Regions from separate parts of the Rossellomorea sp. YZS02 genome, predicted to be linked through region 1. Evidence: riboswitches for the same ligand, from Rfam matches in the RefSeq annotation. Region 1 holds a riboswitch; each other region holds the start of a gene.
What was found. Region 1 has a riboswitch for cyclic di-GMP ahead of SLH55_RS22410 (EAL domain-containing protein). Riboswitches for the same ligand answer to the same signal wherever they lie in the genome.

Region 1 (2,204 bases):
ATTTAAACACATAGACAATTAATAACTGGAGCATGAACGCAAACATCAAATCCGGCACAGTCTCTAACAGGTTTAAACCCTTCTTAAGTACAGAAGTGACAGGACGTGGTAAAAATACGGTGAAGATGGTAAGGATGAAGGCAATACCAAGCCCTATTCCCAACGCCCCCCCTACAATCTGCAGGGAATATACATATGGACCCCAAAGCATATCCAGAAAACTGACGGTGATACCTTTGTACGAATAACTCCAATTCGCCCCATCGAGGAATATAAAGATAAATTTCACAAATTCCTCAAGGTACCCTACAACATTGTACAGCCCCCTCTCCCTGAACACTTCAGGTGCTATACTCACGGCTAAAATCCCAAACAGACCAAGAATATAATAGAATATCAATTTAATCGGATAGATGAGAAATTTCATAGTATGGATCCCCTTTTGTTCTTTTTCCTCAGTTTAATAGAAATGTTAAAATTTTTCAATTTTATTTCAAGTCTGGCAATTACATAACAAAAAAAGGACTCCCTATTAGAGAGTCGCTCTTCTATTAAGCCAACAGCCGGCTTGGCCTTCCTAAATAAAATCCCTGTCCGATGGTGATCCCGATTTCCTTGGCCACCTGCATATCCTGTTTCGTTTCGATTCCTTCCAATACAATCAATGTATCACTCCCATAAAATTGACTGAAGAAAGAAAGGAATCTCTGTTTCTTTTCATCCTTAGCTAAATTCATGGCAAAGTAGCGGTCCAGCTTGATGATCTCAGGCTCATACTCAATCGATTTCTTGATGGATGATGTCCCCTGCCCAAAGTCATCAATGGCATACCAGACACCATATTGCTTCAATTCTTTCAATGACTCTTTTAATAATGGATTCTGCCACAACTCTTCTGCACTGGATTCGTTAATCTCCAGTACAAGGCGCCCCTTTATATCAGGATAACGGGTCATAAGGTCGGAAAAATACGTGTGAAAACTCGGATGAAGAATCGTTGTGATATAAATATTGAGAAACAGCTTACAGTCCTTTAGCCCATTAACCGAAAAACTTTCCAGGGCTTTAGAAATGGATAGAGTATCAAGTTTGTACAGGATATTTGCTTTCATCGCCGATTGAAAGACACTTTCAGGATTTTCGTTGAATTTATTCCGTAACAGACCCTCATAAGCATAGAGGGTTCGATGTTCACCCATATCATATAATGGCTGAAAATCGTGATAGATAAAGTCGTCTTGAAAAATAGTAAAGATGTTCATAGGACCCCTATACTCTCTCTTTAGTTTTGTTTTTTTCATAAAAAAACCACACAAAAACGCATTCCCCGCGTTCGCATGTGGTCGGTTGCGCTACTGGCTCCCCTAAATGTAAGCGCCCATCTATCATTTAGGTTCACAGCCCCCCAGTCGAATGTACGATTATGAAGATGTTTATAAGAAAAATATACCACAAACTAGTACTTTTGGGGTGTGTTTTCTATAAATTATTTGAAAATTCATAAAGAAAGTGTTTACTTCGACACATACGGGTTGTCACTGATCCAAAAACGCCATGGATAATCCCTGGCCTCTCCTGAGTTATCAATCCCTATTCGTTTTCCAGAAGAAATGTTTTCAGGGGAAAATCCTTTGGTGATCATGAGCGGTGGCTCATTGAAACGGCCTCCATAATCCTCCATCGTGATGCCTAACGCTTTCGTCAGTTTTCCTGGACCATTAGTCCAATTCTTCTTCACATGACCGGGTCTCCTGCATGCCATCAGCTCCTCTCCTTCAAGTGGCTCTACCGCTCTAATGAGGATCGCTTCAGGCTTCTCTTTCTCCCCGCTCACAACGTTCACCAGACAATGAGTATGCATGACATATGTATAAATCCGGCCTGCCTCATGGAACATCACTTCCGTCCGTTTCGTACGCCTGTTTCCATAACTGTGGGCAGCCCTGTCTTCCGGTCCAAGGTAGGCTTCCGTTTCCACGATGTATCCTGAAGCCATTCCTTCCTCCGTCTCTTTCACTAATATGCAACCCAGTAGCGCCTTGGCGAGTTCCAATGTTGGCTGCTTGTAAAAGGAGGAGGGTAAAGGGATATGTTTCATGAATTTCACTTCCTCATACAGAATTAATCGATCTTCATGATAGGTATACCCTAACCTTACAGAATTAAATCTGTACGTCGTTTAAACCTATTTTTAACAGGATAAA
Region 2 (2,204 bases), on a different contig from region 1:
TCCAGCTTCCGTAATGATGGACAGCGATTCCTTTGTAAGATGAATTGGTTTCATACTCCGCGTCAACCACCGCAAGCTCATCAAACATGAAAGCCGCCCCTTCTTCGTGAAAAGTCAGGAAATTCCCCTCTGCAGATGGAGCGGTCTCCACTCCAACTTTCACTTTTTTCCCTGCAGACTGGGCGAAAGCCATTTCATTTCTGACAAGCTCTATGATCCCATTCCCTCCAATGGCTAGATCACGATATGCCATGATACCAACTTCTTCCGTTTGTCCGATCACCCACTGAGCAAGGTTCCCTTTCCCAAATTCATTATTGTATGTTTTTTCATCAAACCAAAATGGAATATCCATCCCTAATGGCAGTTGAAGCGAATTGGAGCGATCCACTGCTATATTGACCATTTTTTGATAGTTCAACACCGTCTTCCCATAGGCGGTTGTCCATCCAGTTAAAAGGTAAGGCTCAACATCCAGATGAACTCCGGTGAATCGTTGAGTCTCACTTGCTTCAAGCTGGTATGCAGAGAGCCAATCAAAAAAGGCACTAAGGGAGGTTTGTCCTTTTACGGTCGCCCATTTTGGTGCCCCGTCCAATGCGTATACATGTATATTTTCACCATTCGCCATTTCGATAAATTGGTGATAGTATTCCTTTTCCACTGCTGGATTCACTTGCAAATAAACTTCATCTACATGATGGGATTTAAAGAAGTCAATGATTTCTTCTTTTTGTGTGATAATCTCCATTGTATTCCAAAGCCACGTACTTTTCCCTCTCATGTCTGCACCAGCTGCCTTTTCAGTTGATGGATTAGAAATCATACTCATCATGATCAAACAAATACAAACCCATTTCCAACATCTTCTCATCTTTCATTCTCCTCTTCCCTGAGCCTTGGCCCTTTTGAGGAGCCTGGCAGCCTGGCGACCATTCGAAATCGGGTAGGCCCATAGCTTTGCGTCCTTGTTTTTCAACAAGTTTGCCTTTTTCAGTTTTGTTTTATTCTTACTCTTTAGTATAGTTCTTTTTTTACCGTTGAAAAGATGTAATTTTCCAAATTTTAACCGTGACAAAAATTGTCTTTTATGAATTCTTTTCGTTCCCTTTACAACTCTTTTCCCCCTGTGAGATAGTAGGACCTTGTGTTTTTCAATGAATATTAAAGGAGCATTTATTCTATATGTCTAATAAGCATCACAAATCCAAGATTGATTGGTCTGTATTTGCCATCAGTGGTGGATTACTTATTCTTTTCGTTGTCGCGGCTTTCGTTCGTCTCGATCGTGTTACTGCCTTTGTAAACAAAGGCTTCGCCTGGTCTTCGACATACTTCGGGGCCTTCTGGCAAGTGTTAATGCTGGTACACTTCATCGTAGCTCTGTATCTGGCATTCTCTAAGTATGGAGGCGTCCGGTTAGGGTATATGGAAAAACCGGAGATCGGAACATTTAAATGGTTATCGATCATCATGGCTACCCTGCTTGCCGGGGGAGGCGTGTTCTGGGCTGCCGCAGAGCCTATGTACCACTTTATGACGGTTCCACCGATGCACGAGGGAGTCGATCCCATGACCGCCGGGGCTATCATGCCGGCGTTGTCCCAAAGCTTTATGCACTGGGGTTTTCTTGCCTGGGCCATCCTGGGTACATTGAGTGCCGTCGTCATGATGTATGGCCATTATCACAGGGGGATGCCGATGAAACCCCGCACCCTTCTGTATCCCATTTTTGGGGAAAAGCTTAAAAACAGTTTCCTCGGGACCCTTATCGATGCTTTTGCCATCATTGCGGTCGCCGCAGGTACAATCGGACCGATCGGATTCCTTGGTTTACAGGCAAGTTACGGTCTGTCTGCCCTTTTCGGAATCCCTGATCAATTCTCAACCCAGCTTGCGATCATTGTCTGTTTAGTGATCGTGTCGACCATTTCAGCTGCAACCGGACTGCATAAAGGGATCCAAATCCTGAGTAATTTCAATGTACGATTAGCCTTTGGATTGGTTCTATTTGTTTTATTATTCGGTCCCGGAGGATTCATTGTTGATTCATTCATCTCTTCTTTCGGATTTTATGTGGATCACTTTATCCAGGTCAGCACATTCCGGTCAGATAAGAGCTGGTTGGGAAGTTGGACTGTGTTTTTCTGGGGATGGTTCATTGGGTATGGGCCAATGATGGCGATACTTGTCAGCCGTATTTC
Region 3 (2,204 bases), on a different contig from region 1:
CAATCCCTATAATCCTGATATTCTTGATCTTTCCGACCTCCCCCATCCCATGTTGGATAAACTGATTCAAACCTTCCTGTTGGATAGATATTTATTGATTACAATAGAAGAGAAGGTCAAAAAACCCCATCCTATTTATCTCCTGCAACTCTATCGGGAAAAGAGTCATTGGCATATTGAAGGGTTCAATTTGGATGATGAAAAGAAACAGATCTTTTCAGTCGACCACCTTACCGATGTAGAGCCGTATCCCAATCGAAAAAGGAAGAGTGAACAAGAGATCCTGGATAAACTGAAAAAGCAGGAAGAAGTCATCAACCTAGTCATTGAACTTGGTCCGAAAGCGATTGCTCAATTCAAAAAATATCATCCTAAAAACGTTTCCCTTTCTTATACGAATCCATACCACAGTACTGGGGTTCTAAAGACTTTTATTGATGTGACTAAACGCGAAGAAGTAAAGGAAACGGCCAATTGGATCATGTTCCTTGGTGAGGATATCAGTATAAGAGTAGTGCCGGAAGAAGTATTGGACGTTTTGAAGGGGAGAATGGGTTTATTCTTTAACAAACGTGATGAATGAAACGAAATAGTCATCGGTGGATGCCTCACCTTATTGGAATGGGGTTTGTCGGAAAATGTATTTCGGTTGGTAAATTGGAAAAACGATAAAGTAGATTGAGATTGGAGTTGAAATAATCATGATCATCATGATAAACGGGGCGTTCGGAGTCGGGAAGACCACTATCTCTGATGAACTCCTGAAAGTCGTTGAAAACAGCATGTTATTTGATCCTGAAGAAGTCGGGTACATGTTAAGGAATGTATTGCCCCAAGAAATAAAACAGCGTGAATCTCAAACAGGGGATTTTCAAGATTTACAACTATGGAAAGAGTTGACGGTTAAGATGGCAGGAGAGCTCATCTCCAGGTATCATGTGAACTTGATTGTCCCTATGACGATTAGGAAACTCGAATACTATGACTATATTTATAATGGATTCAAACGTTTAGATCCACACACTTACCACTTCTGTTTAACAGCAGACAAGGAGACGATCTATAAGAGGTTGCGAGAGCGTGGAGAAGAAGAAGGAAATTGGTGTTTTCAACAAACGGATAAGTGCTTGAAGGCTTATTCTGAAAACGATTTTGGGGAATATATAAGTACTGAGAATGTGACCGTTAAAGATATAGTTGAAAACATAAAGAGAAAGGTAAGTAGCTGATTATTAGCCGGACCCAAGTTGATCGCTCAATCTAAACATATCTTAGAAACTGCCGATATAGCAAATATATAAATTTAGATGCTATGAATGATTATCTGTATTTGGGCGCTTGGATAATCGGGGAGCAACTAGCGCAACCGGCTAATTGAACTTTATTGTTTAATTGGCTTTTTTTATTTTTAAAACGAAAAGCTATAAATGAAAGGGATATGTATATGAACCAATTAACTAGTAAGACTAGCACCCAAGTGTTAGATATAAAGGATGTTTTATTAGCTCTTGAAACAAATTTGGCGATGATTGAATTCTCTTTAGACAGAAAGGTTATTTGGGTAAATGATCACTTCGCTGATGCGATGAACTACAGTGTGAAGGAAATGCAAGGGATGGATCACAAACAGTTCTGCACGATAGAATATAGCCAAAGCAAGGAATATACTGAGTTATGGGACAATCTTCGGAGTGGGAAAAAGTCTCAAGAGAAAATTGAAAGAGTCGATAAACATGGAAATAAACTTTGGCTGGAAGCAACATATATTCCGATTTTAGATGGACATGGTTCTGTCCATGCCGTACTGAAGATTGCCACAGACATTACAAAAAGGGAAAATACCACGGTAGAGATCATTTCCCAATTAAAGAGCATGCCGAAAAATCTAGTTCAATCAGTTATGGCCAATTCCAATGAAAAAGTAGAAGCATTAGAGTCTTTAAGAGAGCAAATTAATCGAATTGATGAAACATCAAAATCGATAAAAAATATTTCTTCTCAAACCAACCTTCTTGCTTTAAATGCCGCGATTGAAGCAGCCAGAGCGGGTGAACACGGAAGGGGATTCAACGTAGTCGCCCAGGAAGTCAGAAAGCTTTCTGTGAATGCGGATGAAGCCATTAAAGAGGTTAATGCCAACATTGAGAATATTACAAATGAACTCCTGAAAGTTAATCGGATATCAGATGACTTACAAAGAATCG

Region 2: another riboswitch for cyclic di-GMP. It lies ahead of SLH55_RS05030 (amidase); the one in region 1 lies ahead of SLH55_RS22410 (EAL domain-containing protein).
Region 3: another riboswitch for cyclic di-GMP. It lies ahead of SLH55_RS23260 (PAS domain-containing protein); the one in region 1 lies ahead of SLH55_RS22410 (EAL domain-containing protein).

What each region holds. Positions count from the first base shown of each region.
Region 1 covers NZ_JAXBLY010000035.1:4,296-6,499, forward strand. The annotation lists gene SLH55_RS22405 (ABC transporter permease subunit) at 1-427, opposite strand, end outside; gene SLH55_RS22410 (EAL domain-containing protein) at 552-1,301, opposite strand; cyclic di-GMP riboswitch class II at 1,333-1,414, opposite strand; gene SLH55_RS22415 (DNA-3-methyladenine glycosylase) at 1,514-2,098, opposite strand.
Region 2 covers NZ_JAXBLY010000003.1:195,712-197,915, forward strand. The annotation lists gene SLH55_RS05030 (amidase) at 1-874, opposite strand, end outside; cyclic di-GMP riboswitch class I at 917-999, opposite strand; gene SLH55_RS05035 (BCCT family transporter) at 1,186-2,204, shown strand, end outside.
Region 3 covers NZ_JAXBLY010000016.1:8,441-10,644, reverse strand. The annotation lists gene SLH55_RS15685 (helix-turn-helix transcriptional regulator) at 1-583, shown strand, start outside; gene SLH55_RS15680 (AAA family ATPase) at 702-1,229, shown strand; cyclic di-GMP riboswitch class II at 1,297-1,379, shown strand; partial or broken gene SLH55_RS23260 (PAS domain-containing protein) at 1,439-1,834, shown strand; gene SLH55_RS23255 (methyl-accepting chemotaxis protein) at 1,874-2,204, shown strand, end outside.